4 regions of the Gracilibacillus pellucidus genome follow, and region 1 is predicted to be linked to each of the others. Evidence: riboswitches for the same ligand, from Rfam matches in the RefSeq annotation. Region 1 holds a riboswitch; each other region holds the start of a gene.
What was found. A riboswitch is a leader RNA that binds a small molecule or an ion and turns the genes downstream of it on or off. The one in region 1 is predicted to bind S-adenosylmethionine.
Positions count from the first base shown of each region.

Region 1 (4,197 bases):
ACCTCTCAAATAACGACTTTCATCTTTCAGTTTTTCCATTGGATCAAGTTTCTTCGGATCATTTACCATATGTCATCCCCCTTAATACACATCGCGTTGATATCTTTTTTCGTGTTTTAATTGATTGATATATTCTTTTGCTTCTTCTTCGCTAAGGTTACCTTCTTGGCTGATGATAGAAATCAATGTATCATGTACGTCTTTTGCCATTCTCTTTTCATCTCCACAAACATAAAGGTGTGCACCAGCTTCTAGCCATTCAAATAGTTCTTTTGCTTTTTCCTGCATACGATGTTGTACATATACCTTTTCATCTGTATCTCTGGAGAAGGCAACGTCCATCTTCGTTAAATAGCCTTGCTGTATCCATCTTTGCCAATCTACTTGGTAAAGGAAGTCCGTCCGGAAATGCTGATCACCGAAGAAGAGCCATGTTTTCCCTTTTAATTCAAGTTCTTCACGTTCTTCAATATACCCTCTAAACGGTGCTACGCCTGTTCCAGGTCCGATCATAATAACTGGTGTCGCCTCATCCATCGGGAATTTAAAGTTTGGATTTTTGTGTACATAAACATTGAGCTGATCTCCAGGTTTAATTCGGTCAGAGATTTCACCTGAACATACACCACTTCGATCTCGACCATGTGCCTGATATTTTACAGTTGCAACGGTTAAATGCACTTCATCTGGGTTTGCTTGATAGCTGCTTGAAATCGAGTATTGTCTAGCTGGAATTTTTCGCATGAAATGCATAATAGTTGTCGGGTCCAATTGTTCTGGTGGGTAATCAATGATTAAATCTAAGAGATCTCGACCATCAATATATGCTTTTACTTCGTCAGAATTTTGTACTAATTGTTGTAATTTTTCATTTTGGAAATAGGTGCTTGCTTTCTCCAATGATCCTTTTGTTAGTCTAGTAATCTCGAAAATGGATGTTAAGGCTTCCTGCACGGAACGGATTTCCCCTTGTTTATTAATAGGGATAGTCTGTTCAGGATTCCACTTCAATTCTTCGATAATAGCTGCTACAAGGGCTGGATCGTTTTTAGGATTAATTGCTAAACAATCACCAGGTTCATATTGGAAATTAGATCCTTCTAGTGAAATTTCGATATGTCTTGTTTCTTTGTTAGACCCTTTTCCACTAAGTACAATATTTTCTAGTACTTCAGCAGTGTATGGATTGCTTTTTGAAAAAGTTTGTTCAGTAGGTGTTACAGTAGTTGTTGGAGCATTCGTAGCACCTGCATCTTTTTGTAAAGTGGCGATTACTTCTTTTGCCCATTCTTCTGCTAATTCTTCATAATCAACGTCACAATCAACGCGTGGGTGAATTCTCGTAGCACCTAATTCTTCTAATCGTTTATCAAAGTCTTTACCTGTTTGGCAAAAGAATTCATACGACTCATCTCCAAGTGATAAAACAGAGAAATTCACATTGTCGAGTTTTGGAGCCTTACGACCGTGTAAGAACTCATGGAATTCAATGGCATTATCAGGTGGATCTCCTTCGCCGTGTGTAGCCGTAATAATAAGTAAATCTTCTACTTCTTTTAATTTTTTTGGTTTAAAATCGTCCATGCAAGATACGGTAACATCACGATTAATCTCTTTTAGCTGAGTCGATAATTGTTCTGCTAATGCTTGGCTATTACCTGTTTCGGACCCAAATAAAATAGTGACGGTACGAGTGCTTGTTTGAACAGGCTCCTTAGTTTCTACTGTTGGTGTTGGTGGTACTACGTTTGTTACTCCCTGTGAAGCAGCTAGATACCCTGCTAGCCAGTTTTTTTGTGCATCAGTTAAAGTTGGGAGAATTTGATTTAGTATTTCCGTCTGCTTTTCATCAAACGGACTGTTTACCACTTGTAATGTCAATATATTCACCTCTTTTAATTATTCCGATAGTTTTACTCGAGTTTAAGCGTAAAAAAATTTAATTGGATGTTGGTGGTGCCACATGTAAACCACATTCTGTTTTTTGAGAATTGGCCCATCTTCCTGAACGCTCGTCACTTGCATCTGTGACAGGTGATGTACACGGAACACAACCAATACTTGGATAATTTTGATCATGTAGTTTATTGTATGGTAATTGGTGCTTCTCAATATAATCCCATACATCATCCCAAGACCAATGAATTAAAGGGCAAACCTTAATTGATTGAAAGCGTTCGTCTTTGTTCAAAAAATCGGTATTCGCTCTAGTGGGTGATTGCGCTCTTCTTAAACCAGATATCCATGCAGTCGCTCCGCTAAGTGCTTCTTCCAATGGTTTTACTTTGCGGATATAGCAACATTGATCTGGTTTCCTACTCCATAAGGCAGCTCCGTGTTTTTCGCGTTGTTCATCAACAGTCAGTTCAGGCTGCTTCATTTCGATAGATAATAGTGGATAGCGCTCCTTCACTTCGTCAATCAAATCATAGGTTTCTTGAAAATGTAAACCAGTGTCTAAAAATACTAAACTAGCATCAGGCTTAACACGCGCAATCATATCAATCAAAACCATACTTTCTGCTCCAAAGCTACAAGCATAGACTAAGGAATCTCCGTATGTTTGATAGGCCCATTCTAAAATCTTTTCTGCTCCTTTTGTCGGGTCATCAGGACTTGGGGTCTCATTATTGAGCGGACTATCATAGTACGTTTCATAAGTCAGCATGAATATTTGCTCCTCCTTATTAAAAAGCCTTCTTACCAAGGTGATAAGAAGGCGAATAATCTAAGTTAATTCCTTCTCATCTTTCGGTTCAGCATATGCTGTTTCCGCAGGATTTGGCACAGTATTACGATTTAAGAACCTGTTGCCGAGGATTCACAGGGCCTGCCCCTCCACCTCTCTGGATAAGAATTGCATTTAAGTCTTTTGTTACTACTATAGTAAACAGTAGAAATAGTAAAGTCAATAACTTTAAGAAAAAAATGTAAAAATTAATACCAAGTTACTAGGTTTTAATTAAAACCCGAGCTAATATGAAAAAAAGTAACGAAATTTCAGGGTTTGCAATCGAAATATCGTTACTTTTTTGTTTATCACGGTGTAAATGTCCATAAACCTTTCGAGTATAATGAAAAGGAGTTACGGCCAATAGCCTTCACAGATGGAAGTTAATTTCATGCTTTTAATATATTCTCGATTTCTTCAATGGTTCCTGGTGCTAATTTTACGCCAGAAGCTTTAGCATTTTCTTCAATTTGTTCGGGTCTGCTTGCACCAATTAACGCACTAGAAACGTTATCCTGACGTAGTATCCAAGCAATTGCCAATTGAGTTAATGAAAGATTTTCGTTAGCTGCGATACCTTGAAGAGCTTCAACACGTTCTAAGTTTTGCTCTGTTAGAATACGAGATAAATCTAAATTTTCTTGGGCTGCGCGACTACCTGAAGGAATTGCTTCACCTTTTTTGTACTTACCAGTTAATACACCTTGAGCAAGAGGAGAGAAGACAACTTGACCAATACCATGTTTATCACTAACAGGGATGATTTCATCCTCAATATAGCGGTGAAGCATACTATAATTTGGTTGGTTGACGACAATTCGATCTAGTAGTTTCTTATCAGCTAAATGAACGGCTTCTGAAATTTGTTCGGCAGTCCATTCACTAACGCCGATATATAAGATTTTACCTTGTCGAACAAGGTCATCTAAGGCACGTAATGTTTCTTCTAATGGTGTATCTTGGTGGTAACGGTGGCAATAGTAGATGTCGACATAATCTAAACCAAGTCTTTGTAAGCTTGCATTACATTGCTCTGTAATGTGTTTGCGTGAAAGACCACGGTCATTAGGCCCATCGCCCATATCACCAAATACTTTAGTGGCAAGGACATAAGAGCTTCGTGGATATTTTTTCAATGCTTTTCCAACAATTTTTTCTGCTTCCCCACGCATATAGACGTTTGCTGTATCAAAAAAGTTAATACCTAGGTCATATGCCTTATCAATCGATGCTTCTGCTTTTTGTTCTTCTACATAGCCACCATATGTAAGCCAGCTACCTAAACTAATTTCACTAACTTTTAAACCAGTGTTACCTAAACGACGATACTCCATCAAAAAAACCTCCTTATATTATTAAGCGTTTACACAATTATAAAAGAATACTAGATAAGAATCGAATGATTTGTTTGGGATTTAATCAATCTTCGTAGTATTACTTACATTAAGCTGGAATGACGTTCCATA
Region 1 is NZ_JAWZSR010000002.1:219,888-224,084, reverse strand. It holds gene cysI (assimilatory sulfite reductase (NADPH) hemoprotein subunit) at 1-69, opposite strand, end outside; gene SH601_RS04430 (assimilatory sulfite reductase (NADPH) flavoprotein subunit) at 82-1,881, opposite strand; gene SH601_RS04425 (phosphoadenylyl-sulfate reductase) at 1,940-2,668, opposite strand; SAM riboswitch class I at 2,742-2,857, opposite strand; gene SH601_RS04420 (aldo/keto reductase family protein) at 3,121-4,065, opposite strand.

Region 2 (4,197 bases), 170 kb from region 1:
ATTAAATACATCTTTTTTTTCATCATCTAACACCTTCAATTTAATATTACCCGCAATCTATCGTTGCTAACATTCCATTTATTTCAAGATATGCAATGCCGTAGTGAGACATGTTTGTTTTGTATCATATCATATCATACGAAGGAATTAAGGGTAAATAGGCAATAAGACCGCTCCTATTCTAAATAAGAGCGGTCCTTAATTATATATATTTATCTTGGGGAGATAAATAACGATATTCTGGGAGAAAACGAATTATTCTCCGCGGCGTAGGCGATCTGCTTCTTTAAATGGACATTTACCTTCAATAACAATTTGTCCATTTGCTTCCGCCTTTTGTTTTACTGCAATATCTGCTTCTTTTTCAGCAAACCAGATGATTTTTGCTTTATTTGTATAAATACTCGCTGCATCTGTGCGATCGGTAATAAATAAAATATCGATTTCGCTTTCTGCAGCATGCGCTGGAATAACCTGATAGCCTAGCTTCGTTAGCTTTTGTAGTACCTCAGAAGCCTCGATGTCATCGTTAGTAGCGATGATTTTAGAGCGAATTCCACCATCTTCTCTGGCAAAAGGTGAAGAGAGAGCCCACGAAATAGCTTGTTCGTGATTTGATTGAATGGTTGGCTCACTATTTGTTGCTTTGGCAATTGCCTGATCAAGATCGGCGATGATATCAGCAGATGTTTCAATTCCGACAGATAATCGAATTAATTCTTCTGTCACACCAGAGGTTTTTAGTTCCTCTTCATTTAATTGTTGGTGTGTAGTAGAAGCAGGGTGGATAATAAGTGATTTTGCATCACCTACATTCGCAACATGTGACCATAAATGAATATGATCGATTACTTGACGCCCAGCTTCTCTGCCGCCTTTTATACCAAAGACGATGATCGAACCAAAATGATTAGCTAAATATTTTTTAGCCAATTGATGGGACGGGTGACTTTCAAGACCTGGATAGGAAACCCATTCTACTTGTGGATGATTTTCTAAATAGTGAGCAATCGCTTTAGTATTTTCACTATGTCGCTCAATCCGCAAGTGTAATGTTTCAAGTCCTTGTAAGAAATAAAAGGCATTTTGTGGACTTAATGACGGCCCAATATCTCGAAGCAATTGCACACGTAATTTCGTTGCAAATGCAGCAGGTCCAATATCAATCCCGAATCGAATACCGTGATAGGTCTCATCTGGCTCGGTAAATCCTGGGAAGCGTTCTGTATTCCAATTAAATCTACCACCGTCTATCACAACACCACCGATCGATGTTCCGTGACCACCAATCCATTTTGTAGCGGAATGAACGACAATATCCGCTCCCCAGCTAATTGGTTTACATACATAAGGAGAGGCAAATGTATTATCAATAATTAACGGTACACCGTGTTCATGTGCTATATCGGCAATTGCCTCAATATCAAATACATTTAAGCTAGGGTTTGTAATCACCTCACCAAAGATGGCTTTTGTCTTATCTGTAATAGCAGAACGGAAATTTTCTGGATCTGTCCCATCAACAAATATCACATCAATCCCGTATTTCGGTAATGTTTTATTGAATAAATTAAATGTTCCACCATATAAATTACTGTCAGCGATAATTTCATCTCCAGCATTAGCAAGATTCAAGATAGCTAACGTGATGGCAGAAGCCCCTGAAGCAGTACCAACTGCTGCAACACCGTCCTCTAATAATGCCATACGCTGCTCAAATGCATCGACTGTCGGATTCATTATGCGTGAATAAATGTTACCTGGCTCTGCTAGCGCAAATAAATTTTGTGCATGCTCCGTACTATTAAATACATAAGAAGTAGTTTGATAAATAGGCACTGCACGAGCATTTGTTGCTGGATCTATTTGTTGTCCACCATGTAATAAGTTTGTTTCGTCACCAGGAAATTGAAAAGAATTTGTCATTATGTAGCCTCCTCAAATAATTTAAAAACCTCTTCTGGACAAAAGTAAGAAGAGGTTGAAGTATTTGAGTCGTCCTCCTCTTATCTGCCAGGTCACACCTGTAGGATTTAGCACCATGTCCATATTGCTATTTAAATGGAAGGTTGCTGGGCTTCGTAGGGCCTATTCCCTCTGCCACTCTAAATAAGAGTTATCACCTATTTGATTGAATGATTTTTATTATAAGGGATCGTTTTCAAACCGTCAATAATAATTCAGAAAATTTAATCTTTTTAAAGATCAGTCTCGCTTTGGAGTTGATGAGTTAGCAAAGGTTTTTGCATGAAATATCCTGTATAAACATAAATTACATATGCTTTGAATAATAAGCATGATCCCTTTTGTTAGATAGTGTTTTTATGAATAGTGTTTGCTATTAGCTTCACTATAATTGTGCTATATTATAGGAAGTGGGATAGAAGAGAGGGGGCTTCATATGGAAATTTTTCAACTAATTGCTAGTGCCAGTTTAATTTTTAATATTCTCTTGTCGATTACCATTATTTTTTTAGAACGTAAAAATCCAACCGCTACATGGGCATGGGTTTTGGTACTAACATTTATCCCGATTGCAGGATTTATTTTATATTTAATATTTGGACGTAAACTTAGTAACAAAGCACTTTTTACTTGGGATGCCAAAAGTAAACTAGGGTTAAAGAAATCGGTCAAACAGCAGCTCGAGGAACTAAAAAATGGAGAATTCTCTCTAAACGATTCGAGAATGTATCAGTATAAGGATTTATACTATTTACATTTAACAAATGCTGATGCTATTTTTTCTCAAGATAATGATATACAAATTTTTACTAATGGAAATAGCAAGTTCGAATCTTTATTAACAGATATAAAAAATGCGACAGATCATATCCATTTACAATATTATATCGTTCGATCCGATCATTTAGGAGAACGATTGGCAGACGCTTTGATTGAGAAAGCAAAAGAAGGAGTCGAAGTACGCTTTTTGTATGATGATTTAGGCTCGCGCTCGTTAAAGCAAAGACTAGTTCGAAGAATGCGCAAGGCAGGAGCAGAGGTAGAGGGATTCTTTCCTCCATTAATCCCGAAAGTGAATTTGAAAATTAATCATCGTAACCATCGTAAAATCGTTGTGATCGATGGTGCGGTAGGTTATATCGGAGGCTTTAATATTGGGGATGAATATTTAGGACAGGTCAAACGTTTTGGGTATTGGCGTGATACCCACTTGCGAATTAGGGGAAGCGCCGTGAAGCAATTGCAAACTCGTTTTATACTTGATTGGAATCAAGCATCTCGTCATGAAATCATTTATCATTCACGTTATTATAACGCTATTCCAGCAGGTAATATCGGGATGCAAATTGTTTCGAGCGGTCCTGATTCAGAATGGGAACAGATCAAACATGGCTATATTAAAATGATTATGTCGGCAAAGGATTATATTTTTATTCAAACACCATATTTTATTCCAGATGAAAGTCTGTTAGATGCACTAAAAATTGCTAGCTTATCTGGTGTTGATGTTCGCGTCATGATACCGAATAAACCTGACCATCCTTTTGTTTATTGGGCTACTTATTCCTATATCGGGGATTTATTAAAAGCAGGAGCAACAGCATATGTTTATCAAAAAGGATTTTTACATGCTAAAATGATAGTAGTCGATAGTAAGATTGCATCAGTCGGAACAGCGAATATTGATGTTCGTAGCTTCCGCCTTAACTTTGAAGTAAACGCCTTTTTATATAATGAAACAATGGCAGAAATGCTTGTTGATGAGTTTGAAAAAGATATGGAAGAATCTACTAATCTTACGTATTCATTATATAAACAACGCTCCTTCTGGATTAAGGTGAAAGAGGCTGTTTCAAGGTTAATTTCACCTATTTTGTAGGTAATGAGAGAAAGGATAAGATGATTATGCGCACGATAAAAATAGAGAATCTAGTCAAAACATATGGAGAGAAGGTATTGTTTGACGGAATCTCGTTTGCAATCACAGATAATGACCGAATTGGCTTGATTGGGGTCAATGGTACAGGAAAGTCTACGTTACTGAAAGTGATTGCAGGTATGGACCAAGCTGAGGCTGGTACGACCACCCATCCGAATGATTATAGAATCGAATATTTAGACCAAGATCCACAACTACAAGAGGAAGATACCGTTCTTGATCATATTTATCACGGTGATGCCGAAATAATGGTGACGTTAAGACAATATGAGTCAGCTGTATTAGCGTTAGAA
Region 2 is NZ_JAWZSR010000002.1:53,976-58,172, reverse strand. It holds gene SH601_RS03705 (SGNH/GDSL hydrolase family protein) at 1-23, opposite strand, end outside; gene SH601_RS03700 (PLP-dependent aspartate aminotransferase family protein) at 256-1,926, opposite strand; SAM riboswitch class I at 2,004-2,116, opposite strand; gene cls (cardiolipin synthase) at 2,402-3,844, shown strand; gene SH601_RS03690 (ABC-F family ATP-binding cassette domain-containing protein) at 3,871-4,197, shown strand, end outside.
Region 2: it holds a riboswitch for S-adenosylmethionine, as region 1 does, so the genes downstream of both, SH601_RS03700 (PLP-dependent aspartate aminotransferase family protein) here and SH601_RS04425 (phosphoadenylyl-sulfate reductase) in region 1, are expected to answer to the same signal.

Region 3 (4,197 bases), on a different contig from region 1:
GCAGTTATTGCCCTATTAAAAGACTTAGGCATGTCATTAGATGAAATAAAACAATACACTCAAAATAAATCACCAGAAAAAATGCTTAAGATCATGTATGAACAACAAGAAAAGATACTAGAAGAACGAAGGCGACTGGAAATGAAGGTTAACATGATAGAAGGACAAATTCAGTCGTTAAACGAAGCAACGAAGCTAGACTTTCAACAAATTAGAGTAGAACGACTACCTAAACAAACCCTTTATTTAAGCAACAATATTGAAAATGCATCAGATCAAGAATTTGTAGAAGCATTCCATAACTTTTTAGTGGAATTATCTGATGCATATCTTGATACAGGCTATCCGATTGGTACCATTACTTCTCGTGAAAATGCGCTAAAAGGGGATTTTACTAATTACAGTTATTTATATAACAAACAACTTGAACCGAAAATAGATCATTCTTTTTTTCAAACAGTTGATGGAGATTTTTTAGTTGGATACCATATTGGTGAATACCAACATGTCGGTCAAACTTACCAAAAACTTTTGCAAGAAATGGATCGAAGGCATCTAGAGATCGGGGAATATATTTTAGAAGAATATGTATATGAAGCTGCCGTCAAAAATCGCGAAGAAGAGTATGTCCTGAAAATTATGATACACGTGGAAAATAAAGAGTAGGACTAATGCGCCCTACTCTTGTTGTGATGCTTTTTGTTTAAATCGTGGAAAGCCAATTAAAATGGCGATGATACCACTAAGTCCTAATAAAATAGGATAGAAGGAATACGGTATGATGCTTAATGGTGATATGGCAGCTAACCCACTAGCAGCAAGCATTTGCGCACCATATGGTAAAATCCCTTGCCAACATGCTGCAAAAATATCAAGAATACTAGCTGATTTCCTTGGGTCTATTTGATATTCTTGTGCAATATTTTTCGCTAGCGGACCTGTCATAATAATCGAAATCGTATTATTAGCTGTACTAATATCTGCCGCACTGACAAGTCCAGCAATTCCAAACTCTGCACCTTTTTTGGATTTGATTCGACGTGATACAACATGTAACAAGTAATCAATTCCACCGTTATGCTGAATGATACCTATAATACCACCAATTAACAAAGCAATGATCGCAATATCTTGCATATTGATTATTCCTTCTGATGCTGTTTGAACTAAACTTGTTCCTGTGAAAGAGCCATCTAATAAACCAATAATTCCTGCAAAAACAATGCCACCAGTTAAAACGATTAGTACATTTACTCCCAATATTGCTACAATTAAAACAGCAAGATATGGAAGTACTTTTACAATTTGATAAGAATAATCTTCTTGAACCGTAAAATGACTACCAAGTGTAATGGCCCATAATATAATAATGGTAATAATAGCACCCGGAAGTATTATCCAAAAATTGGTTTTAAACTTATCACTCATCGTTGTATTTTGTGTCCTTGCTGCCGCAATCGTTGTATCCGAAATCATCGATAAGTTATCACCAAACATCGCTCCACCAATAATAGTCGCCATCGCCAAAGCCATTGAAATATCTGTTTGTTCTGCAATTCCGATACCAATCGGCGCAAGTGCAACAACGGTCCCCATTGACGTTCCCATTGTAAGCGAAATAAAACAAGCAATAATAAACAAACCTACCATCAACAAGTTTGCAGGAAGTAGAGAGAGACCAAGATTTACGGTTGCATCAACTGCTCCCATTCCTTCCGCTACTTCTGAAAAAGCACCTGCTAATATATAGATAATCACCATTAAAATGATATTCTCGTGTCCTACACCTTTTGTGAACACTTCTATCTTTTTCGACAATTTTTCTTTTCGATTTATCGCAATCGCTACTACTGCAGCAATCAATACCGCTACATTAATTGGCATACTGGAAAAATCATGCGTAACGATTCCCGATACAATAAATAATAATATAAAAACAAGTAATGGTAATAGTGCTACTGCATTACCTTTTGATTGTTTTTCCACTAGTTGTCCTCCTCGTTTTGCTATTTCTTGTGGTTTACAAACACAAAAAAAGAACCTCTATCTAGTATTAGAAGAGGTCCTTCAATCATTCATACTCTCTTCTTATCTGCTAGCTAATCGCTACTGGAGTTGGCACATTGCTTCATGGAGCTGTTGCCGAGGCTTCAAAGGGCCAGTCCCTCCACCTCTCTGGATAAGAAATGTTTAATTTTTAAGTATATACAAATGTACAAGTTTGAGAGGATAATGTCAAGTAGTTTTCGACATTTTTTTATACAGTCCCATAGGTTAATAACTTCGCACTTGAAACAAGCCCGACCACCTTCCAAAACATTACATTATATGGTAGTATAGAACAAGCCACAATCAGTGAACTATATCTTGATAAAGTGAGACTTATCAGGGAGTTAGCGTCCGTTTATCCCCCACTTAGCTTCCTAGTTTTCACCCGAACCTTGAAGTGGGGGTTTTACGGACGTTTACACCGTGATAAAATCTACATATGAAGGAGAGTTACTATGGAGATATTCCAACTGAACAAAGAAGTTGGTAAAAAAATCACCCAGTTTCACTCTGATTTTACCCTTTCACCTATAACCAAAACCGAAAAAACTACTCAAATTGCTTGTATTCATCTAGAACAGAACGGACTTATCGGATATCATCAAGCTGTTGTTCCACAACTGTTTATCGTTATTAGTGGAAATGGTTGGGTACGCGGTAAATCTGATGAATTTGTTGCTATTCGACCAGGAGAAGTTGTGCTTTGGAGGGAAAATGAATGGCACGAAACAAAAACAGATAAAGGACTAATAGCCATCGTCATTGAAGGTGAAAAGCTTGATACTTCTATGTTATTCAAGAAAAAAGAATGAGCTTTTTTCTTGATAAAAGCTCATTCTTAATGGTTAAATATTATTTCTTTTCAATACGGAAAAGTGTATCCGCACCTGCTGTCACAGCTTGTTCACCAGCTGCATTAGACAAAGAAAATTCTTCTCCATTTAATAAAATGATAGGAGTAATCGTTTGATAACCTTCTGCTTTAATGACATCTAAGTCGAATGTTGCTAAAGCATCACCTTTTTTCACTTTTTGACCGTTTGTCACATGAATCTCAAAACCTTTACCGTCTAACTGTACAGTTTCAAGTCCCATATGTATTAAAATTTCTGCACCACCATCAGTGCGAAAACTAATCGCATGCTTTGTCTTAAATACATCGACAACTTCCCCATCAATTGGTGATACAACTTGCTTATCAGTAGGTTCGATAGCGATACCGTCCCCCATCATCTTTTGTGAAAAAACTTCATCAGGGACCTGCGCCAACGGTACTACTTTCCCTGTCAGTGGCGTTACTAAATCTGTATTTGTCTCTTTCTTTTTAAAAAGCTTCTTAAACATATGACTTACCTCCAAAGATGTCTATTACCATTTCCCATTATAAACTATCAGAATCTAAAAAAACAGGAAAATGTTACTAATTATATAGTAAGAAAAGAAGCTTATACAGCATCAACAAACTTTCATTCGCCTTATGAGTGACCTTAATTTTGGTTCTGCTTCATTTTGGGCGTTCATCTGTTTACTTGTTATGGACAAAAATAAAGGGAAGCACAATACATTATGTCAGTAAATCTAGTTATTAACAAAAAAAGCTGAATTCATTGCCCTTTTTGTCAGCAAATCTAGTAAACGTTACCAATCACTTCATTCATTTATTAATTACTTGCTTTAAGTTCACGACATTTTCCTTTGCACTATCTAGTGGGTCTCCATCGAATTGTTCTTGTTCAATCACATACCAATGGACATCGGTAGATTCACCTGTTTGCCAAAGTGTAGCAATATCCAGTGATCCTTTTCCTATTTCAATACTACGTTTTTCGCCATTTTCTTCTACCATATCTTTAATATGCAAAGAAACAATGCGCTTGTCATGTTCTTTAATAATCGTTAATGGATCTATTCCTGCATGTGTTGCCCAATAGCAATCAAGCTCTATTTGCACATACTCAGGATCCGTCTCTTCAAATAAAATATCAAAGCCTGTCTTTCCATTACCAAGATCAAAGAACTCCATGTTATGATTATGGTATGCAAAAGTAAAGCCTGCTTCTGCACATTTCTTCCCTATTTCATTTAATGTAGCTGCTCCTTTATAATATGCTGCCTCATCTGTTCGCAATTCTTCGGGAAGTATCGGAC
Region 3 is NZ_JAWZSR010000001.1:168,666-172,862, reverse strand. It holds gene SH601_RS00825 (MerR family transcriptional regulator) at 1-666, shown strand, start outside; gene SH601_RS00820 (Na+/H+ antiporter NhaC family protein) at 679-1,986, opposite strand; SAM riboswitch class I at 2,086-2,186, opposite strand; gene SH601_RS00815 (cupin) at 2,505-2,861, shown strand; gene SH601_RS00810 (PTS sugar transporter subunit IIA) at 2,902-3,393, opposite strand; gene SH601_RS00805 (sugar phosphate isomerase/epimerase family protein) at 3,704-4,197, opposite strand, start outside.
Region 3: it holds a riboswitch for S-adenosylmethionine, as region 1 does, so the genes downstream of both, SH601_RS00820 (Na+/H+ antiporter NhaC family protein) here and SH601_RS04425 (phosphoadenylyl-sulfate reductase) in region 1, are expected to answer to the same signal.

Region 4 (4,197 bases), on a different contig from region 1:
ATCGCTGATGCACCTATTATTCCGACAGTCGCAATCGTAATGTTAAGAATTAACGAGCTAAACGCTTCTGGCACAAGGACACGGAAAATAATTTGCCAAGGTTTTGCTCCCATTGCTTCGGCTGCTTCAATAACACCTGGTGATACTTCTAGTAAGCTACTTTCCACTAGCCTTGCAATATATGGAGCTGCATACACTACTAATGGAACAATCGCTGCAGCCGTCCCAATTGTTGTACCAACTACTAATCTCGTAAATGGGATAATCGCGACTAACAAAATGATAAAAGGGATGGAGCGCAAGAAATTAATCACACCATTTAACACGGCAAAGAATGCTTTATTCCCTAATAAATTTCCCGGTCTCGTAACAACTAGTACGATACCAAGTGGAATCCCGATAATTAATGAAAAAATTAGTGAAAATGCCACCATCTGTAGTGTTTCGATGGTTGCGTCCACAATTCGTGGCCAAAAAGTTGCTAAATCAATCCCCATCTGTTTCTACCTCCTCTACACTTGCTTGACTCTCAATAAACTGAATAGCCTTATCTATTTCTGTTGATGTACCAATCAATTCCACTATTAAGCTACCAAATGGCTTCTTCTGTAACTCGATAATTTGACCAAATAATATATTCGTGTCTACCTCGAATTTTTTCGCCACATCGGAGATAAGCGGAATATCTGTTGAATCATCTACAAAAGTTAAACGAACAATCTTGCTACCCTCATGTGCTCCATGCACTTTATCAATAACAGATTGTGGTAATTGATCATTCATAACTGTTTTTACAAAGTTTCTTGTCGTTTGCTGTTGTGGATTGGAAAAGACATCAAAAATCGATCCCTCTTCAATCACCTTTCCTTGTTCCATTACTGCGACTCTATCGCAAATCTCTTTAATGACTGGCATTTCATGTGTAATCATTAAAATCGTAATGTTATATTCTTCTCTGACTTTTCTAAGCAAGTCTAAAATAGAGCTAGTTGTTTGTGGGTCAAGTGCTGATGTTGCTTCATCACACAATAATATTTCTGGATCTGTTGCTAATGCTCTTGCAATACCTACTCGTTGCTTTTGCCCGCCCGAGAGTTGTTCCGGATAATGTTCTGCTTTATCCTTTAAGCCAACAAACTCAAGTAACTGATCCACTTTTCGTTTCACTTTTTGCTTAGAAACGCCAGCTAATAGCAATGGAAAACCAACATTATGAAAGACCGTTTTTGATTCTAGTAGATTGAAATGCTGAAAAATCATCCCAATCTTTCTGCGAACATTAATCAATTCTGGTTTAGACAACTTTAACATGTCTGTGCCATTTACGATTATCTTGCCTTGATCTGGTCTTTCTAGTAAATTTACACATCGAATTAGTGTACTTTTTCCTGCTCCACTAAAACCGATCACACCGAAAATCTCTCCTTGTTCAATCGATAAATTGACATGATCAACAGCTGTTATTTGTTTATCATTTGTTGTGTACGTCTTCGTTACATCTTGAAAATCTATCATGTAATCCCTCTTTTCTTATTATCCGAATATTTCGAAAAAAATCTGTATCGTTCGTTCTTAGCCAATAAAAGAATCTCCCCTTCAAAATAAGAAGAGAAGATTACATATCTATTTCGTATACCTGCCCTTCTTATCTTTCAAGTGATCACTCACTTGCTGGAATTAGCACGTTCTTTTTATTCATTAACGAATAAAACACGTTGCCGAGGCTTCATAGGGCCAGTCCCTCTACCTCTCTTGATAAGAAATTCGATGTTTGTATGAAATTGTGAGTCAGTGAAACTTATTCTAATGAACAATTAACCGATTGTCAATATAATTTTCAGAAAAAAATAATAGTAAGCGTAATCATGCTGTTTTTTTAGGGGGATTATTCATGCATTTAGTTGCTGACGAAATGGGAATAGGGATTCTTCAGTGTGGAAGTTATAGACTTCTACTGATTACTAACGTCAGCTTATTGCTTCTTTATTTATAACAGAATTGCTTACTGTCTATACAATGATTTATTTACAAAATTGAATGCTTTTTCTTTCCTTTGTGTTCATATTTCTGTTTATTTAAACCTCTAGCTCTCCCCCTAAGTTTGTCACTAATTTTTTAAAATATTGAAATGGCCCGCTCATCCATAAATTACGGTGGTAGACAAAATGAATTTGTCTTTCTAAATCTTGGTTGTGAAATTCTATATAGGATAAATGTGTTTCTTTTTCGATTAATCGTTTAGAAATAAGTGCGACAGCCTTGCCGTATGATAACATCTTAATAATGGTGGAAACAGAATCAAGTTGAATCATTTCCATTCTTAGCTTTTTTTCTTGTAGCCAGACTTGAGAAAAACGGCCTGTTGAACTGGATAAACGGTGCACTAATAATGTTTGATTGTATAAATCATTTTCTTCTAAAATCGTTTTTCCGTTAAATGAATGTTCCTTACTAAAGGCTAGTACAATCGTGTCACTTGTAATAGGTTCATAGATGAGGTCTTGCTCTTTATTTCCTGTTTCCATAATGAAGCCACAATCTAGTTCTTGTAACAACAGCCTTCTTTCTATATCTGGAGCTGTTTTTACATCTAAAGAAACCTTCACTTTTGGATAGTTTTCTGCTAATTGGTGAATTAATTCTGGCATGAACAATTGTGCTGGAACACCACTTGCGCCAAGTTTTAATGCTCCTTTTTCCCCATTTTTATAATCTGCGACACTTTTTTCTAATGCTTGATTTGTCTGACTTAATTGTTTGGCATAATGATAGAGCATTTCCCCTGCATCTGTTAGCCGGTAGCCGCCTGCATTAGTACGAAAAAGCTTAATTCCGTAGTCTTCCTCTAACGATTTAATATGAAAGGAAACAGTTGGTGTTGATAAACCTAATGATTTAGCGGTATCGGTCATTTTTCTCGTTTCTACTAGCGAAATAAATACATTTAATTTTTGGATATTCACTTTATCACCCTGAAGTATTTTAGATTTTTTCTAACAATATGATGATTTTATCAGATTTATTTTAATTTAATGTTAACAGTTAGTTAATATTTACTAAACATTTCTCCCCTACACTTATGAGTAAGGAGAGGATATCATGAAAATTCATTTAAAAGGGGTCGAGAAAAAATACGGAAATATCCAAGCAGTAAAGCCGATTGATCTGACAATAGAAGATCAATTTGTCACGATTCTCGGTCAATCAGGCTGTGGGAAAACAACTTTACTAAAAATGTTAGCAGGACTAACAGAGCCAACAGCTGGAGAAATTCATTTTGATGACACACCGATTTTTTCTCTGTCAAAAAAGGTGAATGTAAAGCCGAACAAACGAGAAATCGCCATGGTATTTCAGGATTTTGGGCTTTGGCCACACATGACTGTTTTCGACAATGTTGCTTTTGGTCTCAGAGGGAAAGTAGCAAAAGCAGAACGAACAGCAATCGTTCATGATGCATTAAAGAAAGTAAAGCTGGAACAAAAGGCCAAAATGAAACCAGGGGAATTATCTGGTGGACAGCAGCAACGTGTTGCCTTAGCGCGAGCAATCGCTGTTAATCCAAAGCTGATTTTGTTTGATGAAGCGCTTAGTGCACTTGATGCGATCCTTCGCGAACAAATGCGTGAGGAAATTTTGACAATCGTTCAATCGATTGGTTCCAAAGCTATTTTTGTGACGCATGACCAGACGGAAGCAATGGCAATGTCTGATAACATGATTGTCATGAATAGTGGAGAGGTAGTCCAAACAGGTTCACCTGAGGAAATCTATCACTCCCCTACCAACACTTTTGTTGCTAATTTTATCGGCAAAACGAATTGGCTAGAAGAACAAGACAAAATGATTCGACCTGAACATGTTCATCCATACCCACAAGCAAATACACGGGCGAGATCAGGAATCGTAAAAAAATGCATGTATGAAGGGGATCGCTATCTTATCTTTGTCGAAACTAATGGTCATCTGTGGAAGTTCTATGACCACCAACCACATATCCAAGGGGAAAAGATAAAACTTTATATCGAAGAAAATACGATTCATTCATTACAAAAACAGGAGGCGTAACAAATGAAAAAATTAAAAATGACGGCAATGGCAGGAATTTTCACATCAGCATTACTATTAGGTGCTTGTGGAGCTGACAATGACGAAGCTTCAGGTGCTGAAAACAGTTCTTCAACAGACGAGAATACG
Region 4 is NZ_JAWZSR010000003.1:102,985-107,181, reverse strand. It holds gene SH601_RS06205 (methionine ABC transporter permease) at 1-497, opposite strand, end outside; gene SH601_RS06200 (methionine ABC transporter ATP-binding protein) at 487-1,515, opposite strand; SAM riboswitch class I at 1,643-1,762, opposite strand; gene SH601_RS06195 (LysR family transcriptional regulator) at 2,076-2,963, opposite strand; gene SH601_RS06190 (ABC transporter ATP-binding protein) at 3,100-4,068, shown strand; gene SH601_RS06185 (ABC transporter substrate-binding protein) at 4,072-4,197, shown strand, end outside.
Region 4: it holds a riboswitch for S-adenosylmethionine, as region 1 does, so the genes downstream of both, SH601_RS06200 (methionine ABC transporter ATP-binding protein) here and SH601_RS04425 (phosphoadenylyl-sulfate reductase) in region 1, are expected to answer to the same signal.